3 regions of the Ruegeria sp. F11 genome follow, and region 3 is predicted to be linked to each of the others. Evidence: riboswitches for the same ligand, from Rfam matches in the RefSeq annotation. Region 3 holds a riboswitch; each other region holds the start of a gene.
The links. Region 3 has a riboswitch for cobalamin ahead of ACR0NJ_RS04470 (energy-coupling factor ABC transporter permease). Riboswitches for the same ligand answer to the same signal wherever they lie in the genome.
Positions count from the first base shown of each region.

Region 1: it holds a riboswitch for cobalamin, as region 3 does, so the genes downstream of both, ACR0NJ_RS05645 (DUF1636 family protein) here and ACR0NJ_RS04470 (energy-coupling factor ABC transporter permease) in region 3, are expected to answer to the same signal.
Region 2: it holds a riboswitch for cobalamin, as region 3 does, so the genes downstream of both, ACR0NJ_RS00450 (DUF1636 family protein) here and ACR0NJ_RS04470 (energy-coupling factor ABC transporter permease) in region 3, are expected to answer to the same signal.

Region 1 is NZ_JBQFOW010000003.1:245,083-255,677, reverse strand. It holds gene ACR0NJ_RS05670 (LacI family DNA-binding transcriptional regulator) at 1-918, shown strand, start outside; partial or broken gene ACR0NJ_RS05665 (GH1 family beta-glucosidase) at 921-2,219, shown strand; gene ACR0NJ_RS05660 (glucokinase) at 2,214-3,245, shown strand; gene ACR0NJ_RS05655 (carbohydrate kinase family protein) at 3,285-4,211, shown strand; gene ACR0NJ_RS05650 (D-lyxose/D-mannose family sugar isomerase) at 4,232-4,897, shown strand; cobalamin riboswitch at 4,952-5,155, shown strand; gene ACR0NJ_RS05645 (DUF1636 family protein) at 5,255-5,611, shown strand; gene ACR0NJ_RS05640 (ABC transporter ATP-binding protein) at 5,608-6,399, shown strand; gene ACR0NJ_RS05635 (ABC transporter substrate-binding protein) at 6,396-7,346, shown strand; gene ACR0NJ_RS05630 (FecCD family ABC transporter permease) at 7,348-8,358, shown strand; gene ACR0NJ_RS05625 (LacI family DNA-binding transcriptional regulator) at 8,364-9,377, opposite strand; gene ACR0NJ_RS05620 (extracellular solute-binding protein) at 9,604-10,595, shown strand, end outside.
Region 2 is NZ_JBQFOW010000001.1:85,417-96,011, reverse strand. It holds gene ACR0NJ_RS00470 (TolC family outer membrane protein) at 1-1,290, opposite strand, end outside; gene ACR0NJ_RS00465 (protein-L-isoaspartate O-methyltransferase family protein) at 1,386-2,039, opposite strand; tRNA gene ACR0NJ_RS00460 (tRNA-Cys) at 2,268-2,341, shown strand; gene ACR0NJ_RS00455 (NAD(P)-dependent oxidoreductase) at 2,383-3,450, opposite strand; cobalamin riboswitch at 3,485-3,688, shown strand; gene ACR0NJ_RS00450 (DUF1636 family protein) at 3,772-4,152, shown strand; gene cobW (cobalamin biosynthesis protein CobW) at 4,149-5,204, shown strand; gene cobN (cobaltochelatase subunit CobN) at 5,208-8,501, shown strand; gene ACR0NJ_RS00435 (cobalamin biosynthesis protein CobG) at 8,498-9,625, shown strand; gene ACR0NJ_RS00430 (precorrin-8X methylmutase) at 9,625-10,254, shown strand; gene ACR0NJ_RS00425 (precorrin-2 C(20)-methyltransferase) at 10,251-10,595, shown strand, end outside.
Region 3 is NZ_JBQFOW010000002.1:383,253-393,847, forward strand. It holds gene ccoG (cytochrome c oxidase accessory protein CcoG) at 1-76, shown strand, start outside; gene ACR0NJ_RS04445 (FixH family protein) at 79-537, shown strand; gene ACR0NJ_RS04450 (heavy metal translocating P-type ATPase) at 542-2,719, shown strand; gene ccoS (cbb3-type cytochrome oxidase assembly protein CcoS) at 2,723-2,881, shown strand; gene secE (preprotein translocase subunit SecE) at 2,982-3,179, shown strand; gene nusG (transcription termination/antitermination protein NusG) at 3,368-3,901, shown strand; cobalamin riboswitch at 4,071-4,212, shown strand; gene ACR0NJ_RS04470 (energy-coupling factor ABC transporter permease) at 4,264-4,944, shown strand; gene rplK (50S ribosomal protein L11) at 5,211-5,660, shown strand; gene rplA (50S ribosomal protein L1) at 5,662-6,360, shown strand; gene ACR0NJ_RS04485 (phosphotransferase) at 6,426-7,397, opposite strand; gene rplJ (50S ribosomal protein L10) at 7,864-8,382, shown strand; gene rplL (50S ribosomal protein L7/L12) at 8,462-8,836, shown strand; gene rpoB (DNA-directed RNA polymerase subunit beta) at 9,130-10,595, shown strand, end outside.

The sequences.
Region 1 (10,595 bases), on a different contig from region 3:
GCCGCCAAACATGGCTATCGACCGAACAGCCGCGCCAAGGGGCTGGCGACGGGGAAGTCCATGGTGATCGGGCATGTGATTCCCAGTTCCTCGCAGCATGAAATGGTAAACCCGATTTTCGGGGATTTCGTGGCCGGTGCCGCGCGTAAATACGCGGAACATGGCTACGACATGATGTTCACCAGCGCCGACGACACCTCGATCGAAGAGGCGTATCGCAGCCTGTTTCAGCGCGGGGCCGTGGATGGCGTCGTTCTGCAGGGGCCAAAAGTGAACGAACACCGGATCGAGGTTCTCAACCGCATGTCCGTCCCGTTCATCGTCCATGGACGGTCGACCGGCATCACCGTTCCCTATGATTGGATCGACGTGAACAACAAAAGCTCGTTCCTGCGGGCCACCCGGTTTCTGATCGACCTCGGCCATCGCCGCATCGCACTGATCAATGGGCTTGAGGATATGGATTTCGCCCAACGACGGCGCGACGGATACCTTGAGGCATTGCAACAAAGCGGCGTGGACCCCGACCCGGACCTGATGCGCAGTGCCGAGATGACCGAGGTCTATGGCCACCACGAGACCCGCGACATGCTGCAATTGGACAGCCCGCCAACGGCCATATTGTGCGCGTCCATGATCTCGGCCATCGGGGTGCGCCGGGCGCTGGACGAAGCCGGGCTTCAGATGGGGCGTGATGTGTCTGTCATTGCCCATGACGATGATCTGTCCTACCTCAAAAACGGTCAGGATGTGCCCATTTTCACCGCCACCCGATCCTCGGTCCGGCAGGCGGGTGAATTGGCAGCCGACATGCTGATCGAACGGATCAAGTCGCCCGAGGACCCGATCAAAACCCGATTGCTCGAGGCGGAACTGGTCGTTGGCCGATCAACCGGTCCGGCACCAAACAGGATATGATCATGAAATACACCCGCAGTGATTTTCCCAAAGATTTCCTCTTTGGCGTGGCGACCTCGGCCTATCAGATTGAAGGGCACGCGCAGGGCGGCGCGGGGCAGACCCATTGGGATACGTTTGCGGCCTCGCCCGGTAATGTGGTGCGGGGGGAAAACGGCGATCTGGCCTGCGATCACCTGAATCGGTTCGAGCAGGATTTCGATCTGGTGCGCGAGGCCGGGTTCGATTGCTACCGGTTCTCGACCAGTTGGGCCCGCGTGCTGCCCGAGGGGCGCGGGCCGGTCAATCAGGCTGGTCTGGACTATTACGACCGTCTGGTCGACGCCGTGCTGGAGCGCGGCATTCGCCCCTGCGCGACGCTTTATCACTGGGAACTCCCCTCGCCGCTGGCCGATCTGGGCGGCTGGCGGAATCGGGACATCGCCGGTTGGTTTGCCGATTTCGCCGAGGTGATCATGGGTCGCATCGGCGACCGGATGTATTCCGTCGCGCCGATCAACGAGCCCTGGTGTGTCAGTTGGCTCAGCCATTTCGAGGGCCACCACGCGCCGGGCCTGCGCGATATCCGCGCCACGGCCCGCGCGATGCATCACGTTCTTCTGGCCCATGGCCGCGCCATTCAGGCGATGCGCGGGCTGGGCATGTCCAATCTGGGCGGTGTGTTCAATCTGGAATGGGCCGAACCCGCCGATGACAGCCCCGAGGCGCGGGAGGCTGCTGACCTATATGACGGTATTTACAACCGGTTCTTTCTAGGGGGCGTGTTCAAAAAAGCATATCCTGAGAACGTGTTGAAGGGGCTGGAGCCTCACTTGCCGATCGGTTGGGAGGATGATTTCGACACCATCGGAACACCGGTCGATTGGTGCGGGCTGAACTACTATACCCGTAAGCTGATCGCCCCGGTTGATTCCGCATGGCCGGGCTTGACCGAGGTGCCCGGCCCGCTGCCCAAAACCCAGATGGGATGGGAGATCGACCCCGCCGCCCTGACTCGTTTCCTTGCGCGGACGTGTCACGAGTACACCGGCGACCTGCCCCTGTTCGTGACCGAAAACGGCATGGCGAGCCCGAAGCGGCAGCAAGATGATGACCGGATTGACTATCTGAACAGCCATCTGGCTGCCGTTCAGAACGCGTTGGATCAGGGCGTTCCAGTCAACGGCTATTTCATCTGGTCGCTACTGGACAACTACGAATGGGCTTTCGGGTACGAAAAACGCTTCGGGCTGGTGGATGTGGATTTCGAGACGCTGGAACGGACCCCCAAAGCCTCGTTCCATGCGGTGAAATCAATGCTCGGCGCGGGCAAGGTTTCCCTACCGCTGGCGCAACCGGCAGGGGCTGTGCATGAACATTGGAATCTGGTCGCGGATATCGGTGGTACAAACACCCGCCTAGGCGTTGTTTCGAACGGAGAGCTGGTCGATCTGCGTAAACATCCGACCGGTACTTTGCCTGATCTGCTTGAGGCTTTCCACAGCCTGCGCGACGAAATCGGAACCAATCCCCAGGCGGTTGTGGCCGCCGGGGCCGGGCCGGTGCGAGACGGGGTTATCCGCCTGACCAACGCCCATCTTGACTTGTCCGAGGTCGAACTTGCGCAGGCCACAGGCGCGAAGAATACGTTTGTCATCAATGATTTCACAGCCGCCGCTTGGTCCGTGGCCGAGGTGACACGCGACCATGTGGCAGTTCTGCAGGGGCAGGATACTCCGCCACCCGGAACCCGTCTTGTTGTGGGCCCCGGCACCGGACTGGGCGTTGGTGCGCTGCTGTATTCCGAAGGCCACTATCACACCGCCTCGGGCGAAGGTGGCCATGTGGGTCTGTCGCCGCGCCATCGGGATGAGGTGGACGTGTTCGACGCCGCCCGCCGCATCTCGCCCGAGAGCTTCTTTGATGACAGTCTGACGCTGGAGGCAGAGATGTTCCTGAGCGGCACGGGCCTGCCGATCCTATATCAGGCCGTCGGCATGGCAAGTGGCCAAGCCGACACGCCGGTGCGAACGGCAAAGGACATCCTGCAGGATGCCCGCGATGGCTCTGACCCCATCGCTGTCAAAACGGCACAGATGTTCACGACACAACTGGGGGCTTTGATGGGCGATATGGCAGTGACTCTGATGCCGACCGGAGGGGTGTTTCTGGTCGGTGGAGTCGCTGAAAAGAACCGCTGGCTTTTTGGCGATACGTTCCGGGCGGCATTCAACGCGGGTGGGCGGTTCAGCGATCTGCGCCGTTCGATGAACCTTTATGTGTCCGAACAGGCCGAATTTGGCATTGTTGGCGCTAACAATTTCTGCAAAAATGCGCTCGCGCGGTAAACTTGCCGCCTGAACTGAATTTCGCGGAAGGAATGCGGGATGATCCTGTGCTGCGGTGAAGCCCTGATCGACATGATCGCCGAGCCCACGACCTCGGGTGCAAGCGGGTTTGTGCCGCATTCGGGCGGGGCTATTTTCAATACGGCGATTGCCCTTGGCCGTTTGGGTGCTCCGGCGGCCATGCTGACGGGTCTGTCCTCGGATATGTTTGGCGATCAACTGGCGCAGGCGCTGAAAGACAGCCACGTGGACACCGCGCATGTGATCCGCTCGGACAGACCGACAACGCTGGCTTTCGTGCAATTGAAGGACGGGCACGCCTCGTACACTTTCGTTGACGAAAACACCGCGGGCCGGATGTTGCGGGCCGAGGATATGCCGGACCAGTTGCCCGCCGTGTCAGCGCTGTATTTTGGCGGTATCAGCCTGGCTTGCGAGCCTTGCGCCGACGCCTATGCCGACCTTCTGGACCGCCACGGCGCGGGTCGTGCGGTCATGCTGGATCCCAATATCCGCCCGGGTTTCATTCAGGACCCGACCCGGTATCGCACGCGGCTGAACCGGATGATCGCGCAGGCGGATATCGTCAAGGTCTCGGACGAGGATCTGGACTGGATCGTGCCGGGCCCGGAACCTCTGGCCGAGAAAGTGCCGCTTTTGCTGCAGGCGGGGCCTTCGGTGGTTATTGTCACCCGAGGCAGCGAAGGGGCCACGGGCTATCTGGCGGACGGAACCGAAGTGTCGGTGCCAGGTCAGCCGGTCGATGTTGTCGATACGGTCGGTGCGGGCGACACGTTCAACGCCGGTGTTCTGGCCGAGTTGCACAAAGCCGGAAACCTGACCAAAGACAGTCTTCAGGCGCTGGGTGTCGACAATCTTCGCGCCGCCTTGTCCTCTGGCGCGGCTGTTGCCGCCGTCACAGTATCCCGCGCCGGGGCGAACCCGCCCTGGGCGCACGAGCTTTAACCCCTAATAAGGGCAATCCCATGAAACGATCCGATATCAACCGCATCAAGGCCGAGGCGCAGGCCTTTATCCATTCTTTCGGCGCTGTGCTGCCCCCTTTTGCCGACTGGTCCCCCGACCAGATGCGCAGCGAAAAGGCGGCTGGCATCCGGGATCGCAGTCTGGGCTGGGACATTACCGACTACGGTCAGGGCAGGTTTGATGAGCTGGGCCTGTTTCTGTTCACCCTGCGCAATGGCGACGCAAATGACCTGAGTCTCGGGCGCGGGATGCTATACGCGGAGAAACTGCTGATCTCGCGCGACAAGCAACTGTCCCCGATGCATCGCCATATCGTGAAGGCCGAGGATATCATCAACCGGGGTGGCGGTGATCTGGTGATGGAGATTTACGCCTCGGACGCAGATGGAGGGATCGACCGGGACACTCCCGTTGTCGTGCCCAGCGACGGTTGCCCCGTGACCATCCAGCCCGGTGAGCTTTTGCGGCTCGCGCCGGGGCAAAGCGTCACGCTCATGCCCGGCATCTGGCACGCCTTCTGGGCGGAACGCGGCGACTGTCTGATTGGCGAGGTCTCGACCGTTAATGACGACCGCACCGACAATGTGTTCGAAGACCCGATCCCGCGCTTCGCCACGATCGAGGAAGACGCCGAACCCGATTTCCTTCTTGTCGCGGATTATTGACCGGCGTCAGCGTGGCGCAGTCGAACCCACGCTCTTGACAAATATTCCGTCCCCGGACTAGCTGCACGGGATGGTTCCCGACGGCGTGCCCGAGGGATGAAAATGGGAATACGGTGCGGCCTTTGTGGGCCAATGCCGTGACTGCCCCCGCAACTGTAGGCGGAGAGCGACGCCAAATCGCCACTGGCCCGAGGGCCGGGAAGGTTGGTCGAGCAACGACCCGCAAGTCAGGAGACCTGCCATCATATGTTCAACCAACCCGGGGCGGGGCGTCCTGGAAGGAGGCTTTGATGGCACGCGTGCGTGTTCAAGATACCGGCAGCATCTGTCTGCATTTGGCATTTTTCGGGGCGAAGAATGCCGAACGATACTGATCACTACGTGCTGATTTGTGAGACCTGTCAGGGGCCTGTTTCGGCGGACGTTGCGAAAGACGTTCTGGACCGCCAGCTTCCTGAAGGTTTCAAAACCCGCCTGATCGCCTGCATGGCAGGGTGTGAACGGCCCATGACCGTGGGCCTGCAGGCACCGGGCAAGGCCCAGTATCTGTTCGGCGATATTCAGACCGAAAAGGACCTGACCGCGCTGGTCGAGTTCGCCTGCCAGTATCGCGACACGCCAGACGGCTGGACCAGTGCCTCGGACCGTCCCCCTGCCCTGCTGACCAAAACCCTATCGCGCCTGCCCCGCCTGCCATCGGAGGATGAGGCATGAGCTTTCTGGTGGCCGAGGGTTTGGAGTATTACGCGCTGAACGGCGACGTTCTGTTGCAGGACACCTCGTTCAGCGTCGAAGAGGGTTCGATTCTGGCGATTGCTGGCCCGAATGGCGCGGGCAAGACCACGTTGCTGAAACTGCTCTGCGGGGCCGAACGCCTCGCGTTCGGGGATGTTCGTATTCGCGGTCAAAGCCTGCGCAAACTCTCTGCCACGCAGCGGGCGCGGACGATTGCTGTGGTCGGCCAGCAGGAGTTCCCGGACAGTCGGCTGCGGTTGCGGGAATATGTGGCGTTGGGCCAAATTCCCATCAAAGCGGAAAGATCGGCCAAGGATCATGCAACCGATCTGAAGCGGGTTCTGGATGTCACCGGGCTGTCGCATCTGGCAGAAAAGCCGCTGGGCAGGCTGTCCGGTGGGGAAAGGCAGCGCGCCCATATCGCGCGGGCTTTGGCCCAAAATCCGGATTTGCTGTTCCTGGACGAACCCACCAATCATCTGGACCCCGATGCCAAGGGCCACATGCTGTCGCTGGTGGCTGAACTGGGCGTGACGGTTGTCATGATCGTGCACGATCTGGTCATGATCCCGGAATTCGCGACCCATGTCGCCCTGATGAAGGCCACGCGCCTGACCGGCTTTGGACCGGTGAGCGAGGTACTGACCCCAGACCGCGTCCGCGAAACCTTTGGCGTGGATTACCTGTGCTTTCAGCATGAAGGCCGCGTGATCCCCGCGCTCGATATCCGAAAACGTAAACTGTCACCTTATGAGGATTTAGGATGAAGCAGAAACTCTGGTCCGTGGCGCTGATCACCGGTCTTGCAAGCGGCGCGGCGGCGCATGAAGTCACGGTCGATAACTGCGGTGAGCCGCTGGTGTTTGACACCCAGCCCGAGCGCCTGGTCGTGCATGATATGAACATGACCGATATGGCCTTTGCGCTTGGCCTGCAGGACAAGATCGTTGGCCTGACCGGCATCACCGGCTGGTACAAGACCAGCCCCGATTTCGACGCGCAGCGCGGCGACATCCCCGAGCTTGCGCCGAAGTACCCCACCATCGAGAACCTTGTCGCGGTGGAACCCGACCTGTTCTTCGCAGGCTGGTATTACGGCATGAAACCGGGCGGTGATGTCACGCCGGACACGCTGGCCCCCTTCGGCATTAAGACCATGATCCTGTCTGAGAGCTGCGTGCATCTGGACAAGGACCGTCCCGAGGCCAGCATGGACCTGCTGTTTGACGATGTTCTGCGTCTGGGCAAAGTGATGCATGTCGAAGACAGGGCCGAGGCGCTGGTGTCCGGCTGGAAAGAGCAGCTTGCCGCGATCAAAACCAAAACCGCAGATGTGACCAAGCCGCGTGTCTTCCTGCTGGACGGGCCCGCTGATGCGCCCTTTACCGCTGGCAAATTCGCCATCCCCGACGCGATGATCACGGCTGCTGGCGGTGTGAACGTGACCCATGATCTGGATACAAGCTGGGGCCGCACCTCGTGGGAGGCCGTTGCCGCCGCGAACCCGGAATTCCTAGTGCTACTGGACTATCAGACCGGCAACGGGGCGGAAGACACGTTCAAGTTCCTGCAGGAACACCCGGTGATGTCGCAGACCGATGCGGTCATCAACAAACGCTGGATTGGCCTGCGCTACGAAGAGCTGACCCCCGGACCGGCCAACATCGACGCCATCGAGAAAATGACAAGGGCCATGCACCCGGTGAGCAACTGATATGGCCCAAACGGGCCGTTTGATATTGCTGGGGGCGGTCGTTCTGATCGCCCTTTTGCTGTTGTCCGTGGTCTACGGAACAACGCCGATCCCGGTGCGGGACGTTATCTCGGCGATTGGCCTTGGCACTGGTCTGACCGATGGTGAGATGTCGCCCATGCACCGGATCGTGTTCGATCTGCGCCTGCCTCGGGCCCTGTTCGCCGCTGTCATCGGGGCTGGGCTTGGTGTTGTTGGCGTAGTTCTGCAAACCACCACGCGCAACGATCTGGCGGACCCGTTTCTGTTTGGCCTGTCCTCGGGTGCTGCGGCGGGTGCAGTTCTGGTGATCACGGTCACCGGCGATGTTCTGGGCATCTGGACCCTGCCGCTAGCCGCGTTCTGCGGCGGCTTGATTGCATCGGGCATTGTCCTCGCACTTGTTCACAGCCTGCGCACCAGCGCGCCGGAGAAACTGATCCTGGCTGGGTTGGCGGTGTCTTTCCTGTTCTCGGCCATCACCAACTACCTGATCTTCGCCGGAGACAGCCGCGCCGCCCATTCTGTAATCTTCTGGATGCTGGGCGGGCTGGGTCTGGCCCGGTGGGAGACCTTCCCGCTGGTTCTGATCGGCCTCGGTCTGATCCTGAGCTATGCTCTCTACCGCAGTCGATGGTTGGACGCGCTGCTGACCGGGGATTTTACGGCTGCCACGTTGGGCATTCCGGTACAGGGCCTGCGGTTCAGCATGTTCTTTGTCGCCGCGCTTGCAACAGCCAGCTTTGTTTCGGTCGCGGGTGTGATCGGGTTTGTCGGCCTGATGGTCCCCCACATCGCCCGGGGCATTGCCGGAACCCTGCACCGCAACTTGCTGGTGGCCTCAGCAATTGTCGGAGCGATTCTGTTGACCCTGTCCGACATCCTGTCTCGGCTTCTTCTCGCGCCGCAGGAACTGCCCGTGGGGATCGTGACCACCTCCATCGGGTCGCTGTTCGTGTTTTTGTACCTGTTCAAATCGGCACGGAGTGACTGACGTTGTTAATGCGTCCCGCGCGGCACGAAATACGGGTCAATCAACAGCGTTTCACTCTGGCTGGCGGGGTCTTCCAGCCGGCGTTCAAGCAATCGGATGACGTGCTCGACCGACTGGTCTATGGGGTTGTTCACGGTGCTTAAGTTGAACATCGGCCAGCCAGCCATCTCGATGTCGTCAAACCCTACAATCGACAGCGACCCCGGTACATCCACGCCCAACTCGCGCGCTGCCGTCAGGGCTCCAATGGCGCTGGCGTCATTGGCGCAGACAAGCGCGTCCAGATCGTGATCTTGCAGCATCCTCATCGCCGCGCGGTAGCCCGCCTCAACGGTAAATTCTCCGGCCTTTTCCGCGATCAGCGGCAGGCTGGCTTGTTCGAGGGCGGTGATCACCCCCGATCTGCGCTCGGCCGAGGAGGCGAAACAAGACGCCCCGGCGATGTATCCGAATTTCCTGCGGCCCCGCTTGATCAGAGTCTGCGCGGCGAGCCGTGTGCCTTCGGCGTTCTTGCAGCACACATTATCGACGCCCGGTGCGTGAACGATTCGTCCGGACGAAATCATGGGCACACCAAATTTACTGCACTGTGCGACCAGCGCTTCCGGCATGCTGCCGCCCCTCAGAATCAGGGCATCCAGCGGGTAGCGCAGAACCTGATCAATCGCGGCTTCGGCCCGCGTGTCGCCGCCATCAATCAGGATCGGCCACTTGTTTAGAATGTTCAGTTCGCCCACCAGCCGGTTGACGAATTCTGAATCGTAGGTATTGCGCATGTTGCCCACGAAAACCGCCACCAGATGCGACCGACCACCTTTCAGACCCGCTGCCAAAGCGTTGGGCTGATAGCCCATGCGGGTTGCGACCTCATGGATCTTTTTCCGTTTGTTTGCATCAAGATAGGCCCCGGGCGTGAACGCCCGCGAGACCGACGAACGCGACACGCCTGCAGCATCTGCAACAGCTTGCGCCGTTACCCGGCGCGGCCTTTCGGCTGGATTGATCACGTCGTCGCTCACGTCCAAGGCTTCCCCTTTTTTGGTCGAATTTGTCAATATTGCTAGGCAAGTTTCAAAAAACCGTCATATGATGCGCGTATGTGACCACGTGTGCACATCGGGTCTGATTTTCGAATCTCCCGGCGCGCGCAAATGAATTCACTTCTGGGGGGCAGACCTCCCGTAATCTGGCGTGATGACGTGAATTGCGGCATCGCCTGCGCCATTACTGGACCGGAGAATCAACATGACCAATCTCAAGTTCTGCGCAACTGCTGCGGCTTTCGCGTTCACCGCGACTGCGGCCTTTGCCGAAACCGAAATCACCTGGTGGCACGCCCATGGCGGTCAGCTGGGGGAAACCGTCAACAAGGTGGCTGAGAAATTCAACGCCGCGCAAGACGAATACAAGATCACTCCGATCTACAAGGGAAGCTACGAAGAGACGCTGACTGCAGGCATCGCCGCTTTCCGTGCAGGCGAACAGCCAAACATCATGCAGGTGTTCGACGCTGGTGCCGCGACCGTGATCGCTGCCAAGGGCGCAACCGTTCCGGTTCAGGACCTGCTGGCCGACAATGGCGTCGACTTCGATATCAATGACTACATCGCTGGTGTGCGCTACTTCTACGCCGACAGCGACGGCAAGATGATCGGCATGCCGTTCAACTCGTCGACCCCGATTCTGTATTACAACGTGGACGCGCTGGAAGCCGCAGGCGTCACCCCGCCGAAAACCTGGGAAGAGTTCCAGTCGACCACCGCTCCGGCCCTGAAAGACGCAGGCTACATCGCGCTCAGCCAGTCGCACCTGCCCTGGATTTTCACCGAAAACTTTATGTCGCGCCACAACCTGCCGTTTGCGACCAACAACAACGGCTATGACGGCACCGACACCCAAATTCTGGTCAACAATGACGCCATCAAAGCACATTTCACTGCGGTGAACGATTGGAGGGAAAACGGTCTTTTCGAATGGTACGGTACCGGTTGGGGTGACAACGCGAAGCCGTTCGAAGAAGGCAAAGTGGCCATGTGGCTAGGGTCGTCGGGCTCGTTTGGTGGCCTGCTGCAGAAAGACCTGCCGTTCGAATTCAGCGCCGTTCAACTGCCCTATTGGGAAGCCGTGACCGCCGAGCCGACACAGACCTTCATCGGTGGTGCGGCCCTGTTTGCCATGGCTGGCAAGTCGGATGAAGAGAACAAAGCCACTGCCGAGTTCTTCCGCTTCCTGACCGC
Region 2 (10,595 bases), on a different contig from region 3:
TTCCGCAGTCAGCAGCCCCTGCGCCTGCAGCAACTGATAGGCTGCCAGCGACCGTTCCGTGCGCGAGGCGACTTCGGCCAATTGCGCATCCAGCAAATCCTGCTGGGCGTTCAGAACGTCAAGCGTGGTCCGGGCACCCAAGGTGGCCTCCTCGCGAATCCCGTCAAACGCGACCTGCGATGCCCGCACCCGTTCGGTCGAGGCTGTCAGGCTGGCGGTTGCAGAGTCAAAGCGGGCGAAGGCATCGGCGACACCTTGCGTGATGTCCTTTTGCACGTTCAACAGGTTGGCGCGGGATGCATCACGGGTCGCCATGGCCCGGCGCACCTCGGCTGCCAGACGGCCACCGGCGTAAATCGACTGATTGAGCGTCAGCGCAACGCCTGCCGTGTTCTGGTAATCGTCATCGTCAAAGTTTTCCCGCACACCGGCATTCGCCCCAAAGCTAACGTTCGGGCCAAGATTGGCGCGTTGCTGCTGTACGATCAGGTCCAAGGCCCGCACCTGGTGCTGGGCCGACAGGATGGCCGGATGGTTGCGCTGCGCCAGGCTAACCGCCTCGGACTGCGAGCGGGGCAGATTGGGCAGGCCCGGCTGACCGGCCGTCCGGCCCGGGGACTTGCCGACCGCGTTCACATATTCGGCCTGCGCGGTGCTGAGATCACCGCGCGCATCCGCCAGATCCGCACGCGAACTGGCCAATTGCGCCTCGGAGAGGGCAACGTCTGTTCGCGTCACCTCACCCACTTCGAACCGATCGTTCGAGGCGCGCAGTTCCTCGCTGGATACGTCCACGTTGTTCAGGCGAATCTGAACCGTTTCTTCCTGTAGAAGCACGCTCAGATACGCGGTCGCCGCGCGGAACAGAATCTGTTGTTCGATGTCGATCAGCGTTTGCCGGGTCGACAGAACAGTCTCCTGCGCAGATTGCTTGCCCAACACCGACGCGCCGCCGTCATAGATCAGCTGGGTCAGAGTCAGCCCGGTGAAGAACCGGGCCGGGTTGGTCGTCGTTACCGTCGTTCCGGTGCGTGTTCTTGTGTATTCCTGGCTGATATCAACCGTCCAGTTGATGATCGGGCGAAGGGCCGAAAGAGCAATCGCCACATCTTCATCCGCTGCACGCAACAGGGCCCGGTTCTGTTCCAGCAGGCCGCTGGTGTTATACGCGCCGATGAACGCATCTGTAATATTGTCCGCCCATGCTGCACGTCCGGGAACCACGCTGATGGCAATGCCAGCGGTCAAAGCCAACGCCCTGACCAGCTTACCTGTCGCCGTACCACGCATATCCAAATCCTCTCAAATCGAAATAACGCTGCCTCTCCGGCAGTTTGCGTCTTTGTTTTCAACTAATCAAGGCGGCAAAAATATCTGTCAAACAACTATAGCGAAAATGCACACTTTGCGGAAAAACTTTCTAAAACCGGTGCGCTGGCGTTAAAGGCATCTCGCCAACTAACCCGTTCGCCGGACTTGCGGCCGATCCGGACGGTTCCCAGATTGCCTTCGATAAACAGGCAAACAATGCGGCCATGATCCTTGAGCTGGCCCAGCAGATCGTCCGGTACTTCCTCGACGCCCCCCTGGATCATGATCACGTCATACGGCCCATGTTCAGCCGCACCCTGCGCCAGAGGTCCCACATGGACAATCGCATTGTCGGCATTCACGTCACTGAGCAGGCTTTGCGCCTCGGACGCAAGGGTTTCGTCTTCCTCGACACCCACAACCAACTCGGCCATACGCGCCGCAACAGCAGTGGAATAGCCAAGCGCCAAACCAATATCCAACACCGCTTCGTCACCAGAGATATTCAGCAGATCCAGCATCTTAGCCAGCGTCCGCGGCTCAAGCATGCAGCGCCCGTTTCCCAGGTCGATCAAGCCATCGGCATAAGACGCCTCACGCTGTGACGCGGGCACAAAGCTCTCGCGCGGCACATTCAGCATAGCGTCGATGATCGGAAATTTTGTGACGTCCGAGGGCCGAACCTGCGTGTCAACCATCGTGCGGCGCCGGGTGGCGAAATCTGTCATGTGATCTCTCGTCTTGAGCCCTTGATTATCTGGCTTGTGCCACATCCCTTGAGCACCGGCAACGGCCCAGATGCCGCAACCGAGGTTTTGTGACGGGTTTGCTACCGGGGCGAGGGCGTTCAATTTGCGAGGCGAGCGCCGATTTTACATTCTTCCCACTGGACGCCCCCAGCGAAAGCTGCTAAAACGCCCTCCACACCACGGCAAGTATTTGATTTTACTTGAAAAGGCGAGTTGGCGGAGTGGTGACGCAGCGGATTGCAAATCCGTGTACACCGGTTCGATTCCGGTACTCGCCTCCATCTCTCTGAAACACCTTGGTTTTGCGGTCTGGTTGCTCGCATTATTCTGCGGCGCGCCCTTGCGGGATCACCTCATACCCTGGCTCTTCAGGCTCATCATCCTCCATTTCAGCCGGAAAACCGGGCGCGCGGATGTCCAGGCCGGTGGACTCTTCCAGCCGTTTGATGATGTTCGGCGACAGTTCGCGGTCGCCGTAGCGCGCGATCCCGTCTTCGAAAATCTTGATCATCAGCGGGTTGATCTCCAGCGGCACTCCGGCGCGATCGGCGACCTCTTGAAACAGGCCGATATCCTTTTTCACCAGATCCATGGTGAACGAGATATCGCGCGAACCGTTCAGGATGACCTGACTTTCCGTCTCATGCACAAAGGATGTCCCCGACGAAATCTTGATCGCCTCATAGGTGGTGCCAAGGTCCATCCCGGCGGCTTTGGCGGTGACCAAAGCCTCGGCGCAGGTGATCAGGTTGGCGGTAGCGAGATAGTTGGTCAGCACTTTCAGCACCGAGGCCGAACCCAATTCACCCGTATGCAGGATGCGCCGCCCCATGGTGGTCAGGAAGGGCAGGATGCGCTCGAACGTCTGTCGATCACAGCCCGCGAAGATCGAGATATTGCCCGTCGCGGCCCGATGGCAGCCGCCCGAGACCGGGCAATCCACCGCAGTTCCGCCCCGTTCGATCACCATCGCGCCAAGGCGTTTGACCTCGGCCTCGTCGGTGGTCGACATCTCCATCCAGATTTTGCCGGGGGTGACCTCGGGCAGCATTTCCTGCATCACTGCGTCCGAGGCAGCGGGGGATGGCAAACAAGTGATCACCGCATCGCAATCGCGCATCAGTTGGGCCGGGCTTTCAGCGGCCTTGGCCCCTTGGGCGACAAACGCGGCCACCAGATCGGGGTTTAGATCATGCACCGTCAGATCGATCCCGTTGCGCAACAGCGATCCCGAGAGCTTGCCCCCCACATTGCCCAGCCCGATAAACCCTACTTTCATGCGCCGCACCCTCCTGTTCGCGTCTTGCGAACCATGCCAGCACGTCGGCCCAACCGGATCATGCCGCCCAGCGACCCGGACAGGTCGCTTTTTACCCGCGTGATCGCGGATCAGCGTGTTGCGCTTGACAAGCGGGGCAACCCTGCCGCATGTCCCTTTCGTTGGTGTCTGCGACAGCAGATGAAAAGGGAATGCGTCAGCGGATCATCCGCCAAACGCAGCCGCCCCCGCGACCGTGACCGGAGAGGGTGCCCAAGCCACTGGCGAATGCCGGGAAGGCGGGACATCCGACAGAGGACCACCTCTGACATCCGCAAGCCGGGAGACCTGCCAACACCCGAGAATGAAACCGGACGGGGTGTTCCGGTGTCGGGTCAATGGACCCGCATGAAACCCCGTCCCCCACGATGAGGATTTGGGGGGATGAGAGACATGACCGAGACCGCTCCGGTCGAATTGCTGGTTTGCACCACTTGCCGTCGCGGGCTGCCCGTCGAAGATGACGCGCAACGCCCCGGCACCCTGTTGCACAAGGCGCTGGAACAGGCGGACCTGCCCGAAGGGATCACGCTGAAAGCCGTGGAATGCCTGTCGAACTGTGACGAGGGCTGTTCCATCGTGCTGCGTGGTGGCCCGGATCGCTGGACATTCGTGTACGAGCATCTGAACGAGGTCGACCACATTGACGTGATCGTTGACGGCGCCACCAAGTATCTCGCGACCGAGGATGGCCTCGTTAAATGGCGCGAGCGTCCCGAACATTTCCGCAAAAACTGTGCGGCCCGCATTCCCCCGATTGGAGCCCTGAAATGAGCAATCTCGAAAAACTGCCCGTCACCGTGATCACCGGCTTTCTGGGCTCGGGCAAAACGACACTGGTCCGTCATCTGATGCAGAACCCGCAGGGCAAGCGTCTGGCCGTTGTGGTCAACGAGTTCGGCGATGTGGGCGTAGATGGCGATATCCTGAAATCCTGCGCCATCCCGGATTGCCCGGCCGAGAACATCATGGAACTGGCGAATGGCTGCATCTGCTGCACCGTGGCTGACGATTTCATACCCACGATTGAGGCCCTGATGGCGCTGGAGCCGCGCCCCGATCACATCCTGATCGAAACCTCCGGCCTAGCCCTGCCCAAGCCGCTGCTGAAAGCCTTCGACTGGCCGGATATCCGGTCCAAGATCACGGTCGATGGCGTGATCGCTCTGGCCGATGCCGAGGCCGTCGCTGCGGGTCGTTTCGCGCCCAATGTCGAGGCGGTGGACGCGCAGCGCTTGGCCGATGACTCGATTGATCACGAAACACCGCTGTCCGAGGTATTCGAAGATCAGATTTCCTGCGCCGATATCATCCTGCTGACCAAGCCCGATCTGGCCGGTCCCGAAGGTGTCGCGAAAGCGCGAGAGATCATCGCCGCCGAAGCCCCGCGCCCTTTGCCCGTCGTTGAGGTGGCCGAAGGTGCCGTAGACGTGCGCGTCGTGCTGGGCCTTGAGGCCGCCGCCGAAGATGACATGGACGCTCGTCCCTCCCATCACGACGGCCATCACGATCACGAGCATGACGATTTCGAAAGCATCATCGTCGAGCTGCCGGAACAGGCCGACCCGCTGGATCTGGTTGCCAAGATCGAACGTCTGGCCAAGGAACTCAACATCCTGCGCGTCAAAGGCTATGCCGCCGTTCAGGGCAAACCCATGCGCCTGCTGGTGCAGGCCGTAGGTGCGCGTGTGCGTCATCAGTATGACCGTCCGTGGGAGCCCGGCGAAGACCGCCGCTCGCGCCTTGTGGTCATTGCTGAGCATGACGACATCAAAGAGGCCGAAATCCGCGATATCCTTGTGGGCGTGACCGAGACCGCCGAGTAAGCCATGCACGTCGTCTTCCGCGAAAGCCACGGGCTCGAGGAAACCGAGACCCCGACCGATCTGGGCCAAAGCCCGGCGGATCTGGTGGTGCTGTCCTTTTCTGACAGTGACCTCGGCGCTTTCGCGGCAGGCTGGCATCGTGGCGGCGGCCCAGAAGGGCGGATGCCGACCCTCCGGCTGGCCAATCTGACGGCGCTGAAACATCCCTTGTCCATCGACACCTATGTCGAGCAGACGCTGGAAGGGGCCAAAGGCATCCTGATCCGTCTGATCGGAGGGGTGCCCTATTGGTCCTACGGTTTGCAGCAGGTTCTGGCGCTGGCGCAGGCCAAAGGGATCGCTTTGGCCGTCCTGCCTGCCGATGGGCGCGAAGACACGCGGCTGGATGAGTATTCCACCTTACCCGTCTCGACCCTCCGCCGTTTGGCGCATCTCTGCGACACGGGCGGAGAGGTTGCAGCGCAGGCGGCACTGGCGCAGATGGCGCTGGCAGCGGGGCTTTACGCAGGTCCCGTGATGGGGGCAAAAACCATCCCCGAATGCGGTGCATGGTGCCCGGATCGCGGTGTGATCCCGGTAGATGAGGCGTTCTCCGGCGATACCAAACGCATCCTCGTCACCTTCTACCGCGCCTATCTGACCTCCGCTGATACCGCCCCGGTCGCAGCCCTGATCCGCAGCCTGCGCGCGCGGGGTCTGGAGGCTGTGGGCCTCTTCGCCCCCTCGTTGAAAGCGCCCGCAGCCGCCGATTGGCTGCGCGACACCATTGCGGCCATGAACCCGTCTGCCATCATCAACGCCACGTCGTTCTCAGGTAAAGGCGCGTCGGGCACCTCGCCTCTGGACGCGGCGAATGTGCCAGTGTTTCAGGTCGCGCTGGCCACCTCGCGCCGCAAAGCATGGGCCGAAGCGGAACGCGGTCTATCTCCTGCCGACCTCGCGATGCATGTCGTTCTGCCCGAGGTGGACGGGCGGATCAGCGCAGGCATCGCGTCGTTCAAAGAACCCGGCAAACGCGACCCACATCTGGAATACTCCCGCTTTGCCCACCGCGCAGAGCCTGAACGGATTGAGGCCCTCATCGACCGCGTGACCGGCTGGCTAAACCTGAACGACAAGCCCAAGGCGGATCGGGTGCCCGCGCTGGTCATGTCCACATATCCCGGCAAGGATTGGCAGATGGCACATGCGGTGGGTCTGGACGCGTTGGCCTCGGCCGAGGCCATACTGTCCGACTTGCAGGCCGAAGGCTACAGCACTGCGCCGGCCGAGCCGATTGCTGAAACGCTGCCGGATGTCTGGTTGTCGTGGCCCCTTTCGGAGTATCAAACCGCGCTGGCGGACCTGCCTGAACAGTTGCGCACAGACCTGCAAACCGTCTGGGGCAAACCCGAAGACGACCCCGCCTGCACTGATGGTGCCTTCCACTTCACCGCTCTGCGCCGGGGCAAGGGCCTTGTCGCGCTGCAACCCGAACGCGGTACGCCCGAACTGCGCGATGACGATTACCACGATCTGTCTCGCACCCCGCGCCACGGCTATGTTGCGTTTTATTTGTGGCTGCGCAAAAGCCTGCACGCCGATGCACTGATCCATATCGGCGCGCATGGCACATTGGAATGGCTACCGGGCAAATCGGTCGCCCTGTCCGCCGATTGCTGGCCCGAGGCGCTGATCCGTGACCTTCCGGTGATCTACCCCTTCATCGTCAATGACCCCGGCGAGGCCGCACAGGCCAAACGCCGGATCGGAGCCGTCACACTGGGCCACATCCCGCCCGCGCTGAAGGAAAGCGGCACGCCAGATCGGATGGTGCGGCTGGAGTCGTTGCTGGACGAGTTCTCGAACGCAGATGGGCTCGACCCCAAACGCCGCGACCGACTGCAGGAAGATATCCGGGACGAGGCACAGGCTATCGGTTTGGAAAGTGATTTGGGGCTGGATCAAGCCACCTGCACCGCCGAGGCGATCACCCGCATTGACCGCTTTGTCTGTGACATCAAGGAAAGCCAGTTCGGCGATGGCTTGCACATCTTTGGCCGGGTGCCCGAGGTCACTGGTAATTTCGACCCCGCACCCTCGGCCCATGCCGAACGCAAGGGCCTGCTGGCCGCACTGGCCGGAAAGCGGATCGAGGCCGGTCCCTCTGGCTCCCCCTATCGCGGGCGCTCTGACGTGCTGCCGACGGGGCGGAACCTCTACACCACCGACCCGCGCTCGGTGCCGACCCGCGGCGCCTATACCCAAGGCGTGAAGCTGGCCGAGGAATTGGTGCGGCGGCATTTGCAAGAGGAAGGCGATTATCCAAAGGGTCTGATCGTTGACCTCTGGGGCTCGGCCACGATGCGCACGGCGGGCGAGGAATTCGCCATGGCGCTGCATCTGCTGGGGGTCAAACCGGTCTGGGACAAGGGGTCCGAGCGGGTCTCGGGCATCGAGGTGCTGCCGATCACCGACCTCAGCCGCCCGCGTCTGGACGTGACGCTGCGGGTCTCGGGCCTGTTCCGCGACGTGTTCCCGACGCTTTCCGCGCTTTATGGTCAAGCCGTCCGCGCCCTGTCGGCGCGGGATGAGGCTCCGGACTGGAACCCCTATGCCGGTCAGGAACCGGCGGCCCGCGTCTATGGCCCGGCCCCCGGCAGCTATGGTCTGAACATGACCCACCTGTCCGAAACCTATACTGATGAGGCCCGCGCGCAGGCGGGCGAGGCGTGGCTGGACGCCAGTTCCTTTGCGCTGGAAGGCGAGCATGTCGCGCAGGACAAAGACGGGATCACGCAGCGCGTGGCCAATGCCGACGGCTTTGTTCACCTACAGGATTTGACTGAAACCGACCTGTTGCTGGCCAACGACTACGCCACGCACGAGGCCGGGTTCGCCGCCGCCAAAAAGATCACCGGCGGCAGCGCGCAGCTTTACCACTTGGACAATACCAACCCCGAAAACCCCCGCGCCCGCACTTTGCCTGAAGAGATCAGCCGTGTCGTTCACGCCCGCGCCGCCAATCCGGGATGGATCGCAGGGATGCAACGGCACGGCTTCCGGGGGGCTGCCGAGATCGCAGCAACCCTGGATCACATGGCCTCATTCGCACATCTTTCGGGCACCGTCGCGCCGCATCTGTTTGACCTGTACCACGACGCCACGCTTGGCGATGCCGAGGTCGACAGTTTTCTGCAAGAAGCCAATCCGCAAGCGTATCAGGCCATGCAGGACCGGTTCCGCGCCCTGCTGGAGGCCGGTCTTTGGGACACCCGCCGCAATTCGATCCGCGCCGATCTGGAGGGGTTGCGATGAGCGCCCCCATCGTTCAGGGATGGTGCCCCGGCGCACACCGCCCGATGATGTCGGGCGACGGCTTGGTTGTGCGGGTGCGCCCGCGACTGGCCCGTCTCGACGCCGCGCAGGCAGTCGGCTTATGTGCGCTGGCCGAACGCTTCGGCAATGGAACCATCGACCTGACCAACCGCGCCAATCTGCAACTGCGCGGGGTGGCGGAGGCAGATCATCAACCGCTGCTGGCAGAACTGGCCGCGCTAGACTTGCTGGATGCGCAGCCGGGCATCGAGGTACGGCGCAATATTCTTGTCACCCCGCTCTACGAAGCAGGCGACCTGACGACGCGTCTGACACAGGAACTGATTGACCGGCTGGCCGACCTGCCCGACCTGCCCGCCAAGTTCGGCTTTGCCATCGACACTGGCCCCGCGCGCCTTCTTGCAGCGGATTCGGCGGATATCCGACTGGAATCCAGACCCGATGGCCTGATCCTGCGCGCTGACGGGGCCGAGACAGGACGAACCGTGTCCAAGGCTGAGGCCGTCGATCAACTAATCACGTTGGCCGGATGGTTCGCCAAGACCTACACCCCCGAGACCCGCCGCATGGCGCGGGCCGTCGCCGCACATGGTCTACCGCCAGAGTTGCAAGGCACCGCGCCCGGACCGATTGGCGCAGCGCTGGAACCCGGCGCTTGCGCGCAAGGGACCTTTTACGGCGCGGCGTTCGGGCAATTGCCTGCGCGCGAGCTTGCCGGTTTGATAGAGAAAAGCGGCGCAACGGCCCTGCGGGTCACCCCATGGCGGCTGATCCTGCTGGAAGGCGGGGCGGCGATACCTGCCCCGGCCTTTGTCACGGACGGCACCGATCCGCTTATGACCACCGACGCCTGCCCCGGCGCGCCGTTCTGCCCGCAGGCGCAAGTGGAAACCCGCGACATCGCACGAGCACTGGCCCCGCGCGCCCCCGGTACGTTGCATGTCTCAGGTTGTGCCAAAGGATGCGCCCGGATGGGGACTGCCGATATCACTCTGGTCGGCCGAGATGGACGATTTGATCTTGTCAAACAAGGCCGCGCAGGGGATGAGCCCTGCCAGACCGGCCTCACCGAAGAAACACTCATGACCATGGACTTCACCTGATGCCCTACACTTATGAAACCGATGGCGCGGCGATCTATAAGGAAAGCTTTGCCACCATCCGGTCCGAGGCCGATCTGGCCCGGTTTGATACCGACGAGGAACAGGTTGCCGTCCGCATGATCCACGCCGCCGGGATGGTCGGGCTGGAGGAATTCGTGCATTTCTCGCCCGGTTTTGTGCAGGCCGCCCGTACTGCGCTGGAAGGCGGCGCGCCGATCCTGTGTGACGCGCGCATGGTCAGCGAGGGCGTCACACGCTTTCGCCTGCCTGCCGAGAATGAGGTGATCTGTACATTGCATGACGAACGTGTGCGCCCCTTGGCTGCCGAGATGAGCAACACCCGTTCGGCTGCGGCGCTTGAACTCTGGCGTCCACATCTGCAGGGCGCTGTGGTTGCAATCGGCAACGCTCCAACCGCCCTGTTCCACCTGCTGAATATGCTGGAGGACCCCGACTGCCCGCGCCCGGCCGCCATCATCGGCTGCCCGGTGGGGTTTGTCGGCGCGGTGGAATCGAAAGACGCCCTGTGGGTTGCGCAACCGGTGCCGTGCTGCATTGTCAAAGGCCGTCTGGGCGGCAGCGCCATCACCGTCGCCGCCGTCAACGCCATCGCGAGCCGCGCGGAATGAGCGCGGGCAAGATATACGGCGTCGGCCTCGGCCCCGGCGATCCGGACCTGATGAGTGTGCGGGCAGATCGTCTGCTGCGCAACGCAAGGCATGTGGCGTTTTTCCGTAAACCGGGCCGCAGCGGTCAGGCGCGCAAGATCGTCAACGGGATGATCCCCGAGGATGCTGTGGAATTCCCGATGGAATACCCCGTCACAACGGAAATTCCACTGACCGATCCTCGCTATAACAAGCTGCTCTCGGCCTTTTACGAAGACTGCGCGGCGCATCTGAAGGCGCTCTCCGAGCAAGGCGAGGATGTGGTTGTATTATGTGAGGGTGACCCGTTCTTCTACGGCTCT
Region 3 (10,595 bases):
ACGAATCTGGGTCGAGGACCTCAGCAGTGGTGAGCGCGCGTCGAAGGACACCACGTTCAACGGGCGGGGGAACTGATTATGGCGGAACGTAAATTCACGGGAAAACACGCCTTGGCGGTGTTTGTGGGCGCTTTCGGCGTGATCATCGCGGTGAATCTGGTGTTGGCTTACAGCGCGGTCAAAACCTTTCCGGGGCTGGAGGTCAAGAACTCGTATGTCGCCAGTCAGGAGTTCAATGAACGCCTGCAGGAACATCAGGCCCTGGGGTGGGAGGTGCGCGCCGAATCCAAAGGCGGGTTGCTGATCCTGCACATCACCGATGCCAGCGGCGACCCGGTTCGGGTCGCTGACCTGCAGGCCGTGGTGGGCCGTGCAACCCATGTGCGCGAGGATTTCTCGCCCGATTTCACCTTTGACGGCACCGCTTATGCGACACCCGCCACGCTGGGCAAGGGCAACTGGAACATCCGCCTTGTGGCCCGCGACAGCGAAGGGGCCGAATTTGCGCAGCGCGTGCCCCTGTTTGTGAAAGGCTAGGGGTGTGACGGCGCGGATTTCATCTGGCACGGCGGCCTGTCCGGGGTGCATCGCGGCCCCGGCGGAACCGGCGCGGCCTATCCCGCAGGACGTCCAGATTGCGCTGTCTTTACCGGGAATCCATTGCTCGGCCTGTATCGCGACTGTCGAGCGCGAGTTGAACGCCCATCCCGGTGTCGAAGATGCGCGGGTCAACCTGACCCTGAAACGCGCCATGATCAAAGCCGCGCCCGAGACGCGCGCCGCTGACCTGATCCCGGTTCTGGAACGCGCAGGCTTTGAGGCGCACGAGCTTGACCCCGGTGCCCTGTCCGCCACCAGCGCCGACAAGGCGGGGCGCGATCTGCTAATGCGGCTGGCTGTGGCCGGATTCGCCTCGATGAATGTGATGCTGCTGTCGGTGTCGGTCTGGTCCGGCGCGTCGGATGCGACGCGGGACATGTTCCACTGGATCTCTGCAGCCATCGCCTTGCCGGCGATTGCGTTTTCTGCCCAGCCCTTTTTCGCCAACGCCTGGAGTGCCCTGCGCGTTCGCCGTCTGAACATGGACGTGCCGATTGTGCTGGCGATCCTTCTGGCGCTGGCCACCTCGCTGTGGGAAACCGCGCTGAGCGGCGAGCATGCCTATTTCGACGCCGCCCTGACCCTGACCTTCTTCCTGTTGGCGGGCCGTTATCTGGACTACCGCACCCGCGCTGCGGCCCGATCCGCGGCTGAGGAACTGACCGCATTGGAAGTGCCCCGCGCCATTCGCGTCACTCAAGGCCATGAAGAAGAGGTCGCGGTGTCGGCGCTGTCTGTCGGCGACCTGATCCTTGTGCGCCCCGGCGGGCGGATGCCTGTGGATGGTGAAGTGGTCCAAGGCCAATCCGAACTGGACCGGTCGCTGCTGACCGGGGAAACCCTGCCGGTCTTCGTTGAAACCGGTCAGGCGGTCAGCGCCGGTGAGGTGAACCTGACCGGCCCCCTGACCATTCGCGCCACGGCGGTGGGTGAAGATACCTCGCTGCACCGCATGGCCGATCTGGTGGCGATCGCGGAATCCGGGCGCTCGCGCTATACCTCGCTGGCCGACAAGGCCGCCAAGCTTTACGCGCCCGGCGTGCATATCCTGTCAGCGCTCAGCTTTGTGGGCTGGTACATCTATTCCGGTGATCTGAGGACGGCCCTGAACATCGCGGCGGCGGTGCTGATCATCACCTGCCCCTGCGCGCTGGGTCTGGCCGTGCCAGCGGTGACCACAGCGGCCTCGGGCCGGTTGTTCCGCAAGGGGATGCTGATCAAACACGCCACCGCGCTTGAACGTCTGGCCGAGGTGGACACGGTCGTGTTCGACAAGACCGGTACGCTGACCTCGGGCACGCCGGAATTGACCAACCTGAGCGACCATTCCCGCGCCGATCTGGAAATCGCGCTGGCCTTGGCCGAGGCCTCTGCGCACCCGCTGTCGGTCTCGCTGGCCTCTGCCGCGCGGGCCGCCGGGATCAAACCAGCCAACCTGCGCGATATTGCCGAAGTGCCGGGATATGGTACCGAAGGCACCTATCGCGGTCAACGCGTACGTCTGGGCCGCGCGGCTTGGGTGGGTGGTGAGCAGGGGGCTGAAACCTCTGCCTGGCTAGCCGTGGGGCAAAACGCGCCTGTCGCCTTCAAATTCACCGACGCCCTGCGCCCCGGCGCGGCTGAGGCGGTCGCCGCATTTGCCAAGTCCGGCAAGCAGGTGATCCTGATCTCAGGTGACACACGCGGAGCCGTCGAGGCGCTGGCCGACAAGTTGGGCATCACCAACTGGATTGCCGAGGCGTTGCCGCAGGACAAGGCCGGGCATATCCAAAACCTTACCGATCAGGGCCACCGCGTTCTGATGGTCGGCGATGGCCTGAACGACACGGCGGCGCTGGCGGCGGCGCATGTGTCGATCTCTCCGGCCTCGGCGCTGGATGCGGCGCGGGTGGCCTCGGACATTGTGCTGCTGGGCAATGATCTGTCCCCGATTGCGGAGGCCTGCGATACGGCAGTCAAAGCTACCAAACGGATTCGCGAGAACTTTCAGATTGCCACCGTCTATAACGTGATCGCCGTGCCTTTGGCGGTGATCGGGCTGGCGACCCCGCTGATTGCCGCATTGGCGATGTCGACCTCGTCTATTACCGTATCCCTGAACGCATTGCGGCTGAGGTGAACGATGGAAGTGCTGGCCTACCTGATCCCGATTTCCCTGTTTCTGGGCGGTGTTGGACTGGTTGCGTTCATCTACACAGTGCGCTCGAACCAGTACGAAGACCCCGAGGGCGATGCCCGCCGGATTCTGAGCGATGAATGGGACGACAAGCCCAAGCCGTAACCGGGCCATGCCCGAACTTCACAGTTGTCCCGACTGCCCTTGAAATTGCCGCAATGCCCGGTTATGTCCGGCCCATCCGCTAGCAGAGAGAATACGCCAAATGGCTACCACCAACCCGATCCAGTTCATTCAGCAGGTCCGTGCCGAAGTTTCCAAGGTCGTCTGGCCGACCCGGCGCGAGGTGCTGTTGACCACGGTTATGGTGTTCATCATGGCCGCGCTGACGGCTGTGTTCTTCGCTCTGGTCGATCTGGGCATTCGCGGCGGTCTGCAGCTTATTCTGGGCGCATTCAGCTAAGCGCCCAAACACCACTGCCCCCTTGCGCCCCGCGCAATGTGCTAGTAGGTGACGCGGGACTATTCGGAATGGGCGTGCGGCGATTCGGACCGCGCGCCGCTTTTTATTCCGGGTCACGCGATAGGATTTCAATACCGGTGCATCCGGCCAACAGGATGCGACCGAAGGCAAACAAGGACGACAGGTTCATGGCGAAACGGTGGTACTCGGTCAGCGTTCTTTCGAATTTCGAAAAGAAGATCGCAGAGCAGATCCGCACGTCGGTGGCCGAGCAGGGCCTTGAGGACGATATCGACGAGGTTCTGGTGCCCACCGAAGAGGTGATCGAAGTGCGCCGGGGCAAGAAGGTCACCACCGAGCGCCGCTTTATGCCGGGCTATGTGCTGGTGCATATGGAAATGTCGGATCAGGGCTACCACCTGATCAACTCGATCAACCGCGTCACCGGTTTCCTGGGCCCGCAGGGTCGCCCGATGCCGATGCGCGATGCCGAGGTGAACCAGATCCTGAACCGCGTTCAGGAAGGCGAAGAAGCGCCCAAGCTGATGATCACCTTCGAGGTGGGCGAAAAGGTCAAGGTCAACGACGGCCCGTTCGAGGATTTCGACGGCATGGTCGAAGGCGTGGACGACGAGGCGCAGAAGCTGAAAGTCTCGGTTTCGATCTTTGGCCGCGAGACGCCGGTGGAACTGGACTTTACGCAGGTTACGAAGCAGGGCTGAGGCGCCCCGCAAGGAATTGCTTTCGGCCGCGATGTTTAGGGCATCGCGGCTTTTTTTGTCGGCAGCGTTACGGAATTACGTTGCCCGAGACGTTCACGCCAAATGTTTTTTAAGATTCGCGGGCGTACGCTTACATGTCGCAGACAGAGCTTGCCCGCAGCCTGCGGTCATGTAGTGTCGCGTTGATGGTGGCCTTCGAGAGGAGGTCTTAATTGGGAACCGGGTGAGATGCCCGGACTGCCCCCGCAACTGTAAGTAGCCGAACTATCAGAGCTACGAGTCAGGATACCTGCCATCTTAATGCAACCGCCGGAAATCCGGCCCTTCTATATGCGTCGGGTGGACGCGAAAGGAACTCTATAATGCACATCGAACCTGGCGTCGTCGACGGCGCGAAAATGGTCCTCGCCTATGGTACGGCTGCAGCCGCTGCTGGCTATTCTTTGAAGTTGATTGGCGATGATTTGAAAACTCATTCCATAGCGTCATTTTGCGTGCGCTCGGTTGTGGCCGCTATCGGCGTTTTTATCTTCTTCGAAGTCTTTCCGCACTTTGCTGTCGGCATCTCAGAGGTGCATTTCATACTTGGTACAACCCTGTTTCTGCTGCTCGGGGCCGGTCCGGCAGCCCTTGGTCTAGCGGGCGGTCTGGCAATTCAGGGTTTCTTGTTTGCACCGTCTGATGTACCAATGTACTTCGTCAACATCTCGACCCTGCTTTTTCCGCTTTTTGCAGTGGACGCGCTGGCCAGAAAAATCATCCCGCAAACCATCAGCTATGTCGATTTGCGCTATTCGGACGTGCTGAAACTGTCCGCTGTGTATCAGGGTGGCGTGGTTGCCTGGGTAGCCTTCTGGGCAATCTACGGGCAAGGCGTTGGGGCCGAGAACATCTCGGCGGTGACAAGCTTTGGCATGGCGTACTTGCTGGTGATCCTGATCGAGCCGCTGGCCGACCTGGCCGTTCTGGCTGGCGCGAAAGGCCTGCGGACCTTGACCGACCGGGGCATCTTTACGCACCGTTTGCACAACGCGGCAGCATAAGCGCGAAACCAACGGTCTGTGGTGCCCGCCGCGCCGCAGACCCATCTGGACGGTTTTGTGACACAAGCTGTCAGGAGTGGGCATAACTCAGCTTTCGAAACTGCAAGCCGCCCCCTTGCCAACCCCCACATTCCCCTATAAACGCCGCCTCTATCGTCTTCGGGCGAGATTCTCTCGTGGGAGGTTGCCGGGATCGCGATCCCGGGCCGGACCACGCAACATAGTCTGGGCGAAACGCGTTTCGCCCGAGTTGAAAGGAAAACCAAATGGCCAAGAAGCTTGCTGGTACAATGAAACTGCAGGTTCCTGCAGGTCAGGCGAACCCGTCGCCTCCAGTTGGCCCCGCTCTGGGTCAGCGCGGCATCAATATCATGGAATTCTGCAAGGCGTTCAACGCCAAGACCGCAGATATGGAGCAGGGTGCCCCTTGCCCGACCGTGATCACCTATTATCAGGACAAGTCCTTCACCATGGACATCAAGACGCCGCCCGCGTCTTATTACCTGAAAAAAGCAGCTGGCCTGAAGCCGGTTGGCAAGCGGAACCGCCCCCGTGGTGCCGAGAACCCCGGTCGTGAGACCGTGGCCACCGTGACCACCAAGCAGGTTCGCGAAATCGCCGAAGCCAAAATGAAAGATCTGAACGCCAACGACGTCGAAGGCGCAATGCAGATCATCCTGGGCTCGGCCCGCTCTATGGGCATCGAGGTGAAGTAAGATGGCAAAACTCGGTAAACGTACCCGCGCTGCGCGCGAAGCTGTCGCCGGCAAGGAAAACCTGTCGGTTGAAGAAGCGGTTGCTCTGGTCAAGGGCAATGCGACCTCGAAATTCGACGAGACCATCGAAATCGCGATGAACCTGGGCGTTGACACCCGTCACGCGGACCAGATGGTGCGCGGCGTTGTCGGCCTGCCCAACGGCACCGGCAAAGCGATGCGCGTCGCTGTGTTCGCTCGTGGCCCCAAGGCTGACGAAGCAAAAGAAGCTGGCGCGGATATCGTTGGCGCAGAGGACCTGATGGAAACCATTCAGGGCGGCACCATCGAATTCGATCGCTGCATTGCCACCCCGGACATGATGCCCATCGTTGGCCGTCTGGGTAAGGTTCTGGGCCCCCGCAACCTGATGCCGAACCCCAAGGTCGGCACCGTGACCATGGACGTGAAAGCGGCCGTGGAAGCAGCCAAGGGCGGCGAAGTTCAGTTCAAGGCGGAAAAAGGCGGCGTTGTGCACGCTGGTGTTGGCAAAGCGTCGTTTGACGAAGCCAAACTGGTTGAAAACGTCCGTGCCTTTGTCTCGGCCGTGGCCAAGGCGAAACCGTCGGGTGCCAAGGGTACCTACATGAAAAAAATCGCGCTGAGCTCGACCATGGGCCCGGGCGTGACGCTGGATGTGGCGGCTGCTTCGGGCGAATAAGCTCTGAGCTGTCAGACAGAACAGACCCGGGCGGTGCGAACTGCCCGGGTTTTTCATTTTTGGCACTAGTCGGCGGCCTGCCGGAACGCCTGTTGCAGCCTCAGCTCAAGCCGCGCGCGGCGGTGGTCTTCCTGCGGGCTGCAGGCATAGTCGCTGCGGCTGAGAAACAGCCAGTCTTTCAGCAACCGCCCCCGGATGCAGAAATCCAGAATGTCGATGTTGATCGGATGGCGATAGCGGCGAAAGAACATCTCTTTGTGTCTTTTCAGGATGCCGCTGCGGTCGACCTCGGAGGCCGGGCCATCGAGGAAGATATCCGCCTTCAGGAAGTCGACGATGTCATAAGCCGCGAGTTTCTCGCGCGTTTCGGTGAAATCCAGGCCAATGGTTTTGCCATGGCCTACGATCAGGTTCAGGCCGTGGAAATCGCCATGGGCAAAGACCCGCAGGTCGGGCTGGCCTTTCAGCCGGTCCGCCTCGGACCGCATGACGTTGATCATGACCTCGCTTTTGCGGGCGAGGGGGTGGGGCAGGGACGCGGCAAGCTCCTGAAAGCTGGCGGTCATCCATCTTGGCCGAAAGCCGTATTGCGTTGGCGGGCGGAAGCTGTGGAAATCGTGCAGCCAGGCCCCGGCGCGGCGGTAGATCTGGGCGACCTGATCGGCGTCGGTGCTGTTGTAGATCAGATCGACGGCGGTCGGTCGGTCGATGAATTCCGAGGCAAAGAATGTCCCGTCCTGTGACAGGTAAACAGGTCGAATGACCCGCGAAGTCTGGTTGCGCTCGAAATAGGTGCTCAGCTCCTGCAGAAGCGCGAATTCCTTTTGCAGCCTGCCGGTCTCGGCAGATGTGGTGTCGATCTTGATTGCATAGTACTGCGACTCCGTCGTCACCCGCAGCAGGAAGCGGGTTTCCGGAAAATCGTGAGACCGGTAGACGCATTCGAACCCGGGAACGGCCCCGTGGATGCCGTTTTGCGCGAATTCTCTCGCGCAGGCCGCGGCCAGGGCGTGCTCGTCTTTGGTCAGGGCCTGCATCTTGGGAAATACGCGTGTCTGTGTTGTGGATCCTGTGGCCCTGAATGGACTGTACGACGATGCCCAAGTCAATTGCGGCTGCATCCGATACGGTTGTTCAGGGCAATTTTTTCTATTGGCGCCAAGGCGAACGTGTTATGGTGTCAGGACATTCAAATTCGGGGGTAGAAACATCGGCGCGACCGGTGATTTTACCCCTTGGAAACCCCTGCCATCTGCCCTAATAAGACCTGCGGAATAAAGCGTGCGATTCGTCGTGCGCTTTATTTTGTTTCGTCCAAGACGGTGGGTGGTGCCATCCGGCCCCTTAATTCCCTGCCTGAGACGGGTAAGACCAAAGAATTCTGAGGGTCACGATCCTCGGGCGCATTTTGGCTAATCCCGTAACAACGGACCTGAACGCCGGGGTTAACCCCTCGGCAAATATGAGCCGGGGTGAGATATCGCCCCTAACTTGGAGAGAACTGTGGATAGAGCCCAGAAAGAGAAAGTGGTCGAGGAACTCGGCCAAATCTTCGAAAGCTCTGGCGTCGTAGTGGTATCGCACTACGCCGGTCTGACAGTTGCCGAGATGCAGGACCTTCGCGCACGTGCTCGTGACGCGGGTGGTGCCGTGCGTGTTGCCAAGAACAGGCTCGCCAAAATCGCCCTCGACGGAAAGCCTTGTGCAAGCATCGCTGACCTGCTGACGGGTATGACCGTTCTGACCTATTCCGAGGATCCCGTGGCAGCAGCCAAGGTGGCCGAGGACTTCGCCAAGGAGAACAAGAAGTTCGAAATCCTTGGCGGTGCAATGGGCGAGAACGCTCTGGACCGCAAAGGCGTTGAAGCCGTTTCGAAAATGCCGTCTCGTGAAGAGCTTATTGCTTCGATCGTGGGCTGCATTGGCGCACCTGCTTCGAACATCGCCGGCGCGATTGGCGCACCTGCAAGCAACATCGCAAGCATCCTTTCCACCATCGAAGAGAAGGCGGAAGCTGCGTAAGCGGTTGGCACTGAATGATCTGCGTAGGGAACACTCCCTGACGTTGGAACACACACTGTAAACGGAAAGAGCTGATAAAATGGCTGATCTGAAAGCACTCGCAGAAAGCATCGTGGGTCTGACCCTGCTGGAAGCACAAGAACTGAAAACCATCCTCAAAGACGAATACGGCATCGAGCCCGCAGCTGGTGGCGCCGTAATGGTCGCAGCCGGTGGCGACGCCGGTGGCGCAGCTGAGGAAGAAAAAACCGAATTCGACGTCGTTCTGAAGAACGCCGGCGCTTCGAAAATCAACGTGATCAAAGAAGTTCGCGGCATCACCGGTCTGGGCCTGAAAGAAGCCAAGGAACTGGTCGAAGCTGGCGGCAAGATCAAAGAAGGCGTGTCGAAAGACGAAGCCGAAGAAGTCAAAGGCAAGCTGGAAGCAGCTGGCGCCGAGGTCGAACTGGCCTAAGCGCTTTTGCTCAGGGACCCGCTTTCTTTCAAAGAAAGCGGTCCGGAGTTCGTATCGAACTCCGGTTGGTGCCCAAAAGTTCAGGCTGGGTCCGGAGAAATCCGGGTCCAGCCGAACCTGTCTTAGAAAGGGCCTCAATCCGGGGGCGTTTTCTAAGACACGGTTTTCGGATCGGGAGGCCGCCTTCGGGACGGTGGCCACGAATTGATCCGGACGTGTTGTCTCGATTGTGCAAGATGCCGGGGCCCGACGGTGTCTTTGCCCGCTGAGAACATCGAAAGGTGACATCTGACATGGCTCAAACGTTCCTTGGCCAGAAACGTCTTCGTAAATATTACGGCAAAATCCGCGAAGTTTTGGAAATGCCGAACCTCATTGAGGTGCAGAAATCTTCTTATGATCTTTTCCTGCGCTCCGGCGATGCAGAACAGCCCACGGACGGCGAAGGCATCAAAGGTGTGTTCCAGTCGGTTTTCCCGATCAAGGATTTCAACGAAACCTCCGTTCTGGAGTTCGTGAAATACGATCTGGAAAAACCCAAATACGACGTCGAAGAGTGCATGCAACGCGACATGACCTACAGCGCACCGCTGAAGGTCACTCTGCGTCTGATCGTGTTTGATGTCGATGAGGACACCGGCGCGAAATCGGTCAAAGACATCAAGGAACAGGACGTGTTCATGGGCGACATGCCCCTGATGACGCCGAATGGTACCTTCATCGTGAACGGCACCGAGCGTGTGATCGTCAGCCAGATGCACCGCTCGCCCGGTGTGTTCTTTGACCACGACAAGGGCAAGACCCATTCTTCGGGCAAGCTGCTGTTTGCCTGCCGCATCATCCCGTATCGCGGCAGCTGGCTGGACTTCGAGTTCGACGCCAAAGACATCGTCTTCGCCCGTATCGACCGTCGCCGCAAACTGCCTGTGACGACCCTGCTGTATGCGCTGGGTCTGGATCAGGAAGCGATCATGGACGCGTATTACAACACCGTGTCCTATAAGCTGGACAAGAAGAAAGGCTGGGTCACGCCCTTCTTCCCCGAGCGTGTGCGCGGCACCCGTCCGACCTATGATCTGATTGACGCCAAGTCGGGCGAAGTGATTGCCGAAGCAGGCAAGAAAGTCACCCCGCGCGCAGTTAAAAAGCTGATCGACGAAGGTGCTGTCACCGACCTGCTGGTGCCCTTCGATAACATTGTCGGCAAGTACGTCGCCAAGGACATCATCAACGAAGAAAACGGCGCGATCTATGTCGAAGCCGGTGATGAGCTGACCCTTGAGTATGACAAAGACGGCGACCTGATCGGTGGCACCGTCAAGGATCTGATGGATGCGGGCATCACCGACATCCCGGTTCTGGACATCGACAACGTCAATGTTGGCCCCTACATGCGCAACACCATGGCTCAGGACAAGAACCTGAACCGTGAAAGCGCGCTGATGGACATCTACCGCGTCATGCGTCCGGGTGAGCCGCCCACCGTCGAAGCGGCCTCGGCCCTGTTCGACACGCTGTTCTTCGACAGCGAGCGTTATGACCTGTCCGCCGTTGGTCGCGTGAAGATGAACATGCGTCTGGCTCTGGACGCGCCGGACACCCTGCGCACGCTGCGCCGCGAAGACATCGTGGCCTGCATCAAGGCGCTGGTTGAACTGCGTGACGGCAAAGGCGACGTGGACGATATCGACCACCTCGGCAACCGTCGTGTGCGTTCGGTCGGCGAACTGATGGAAAACCAGTACCGCGTTGGCCTGCT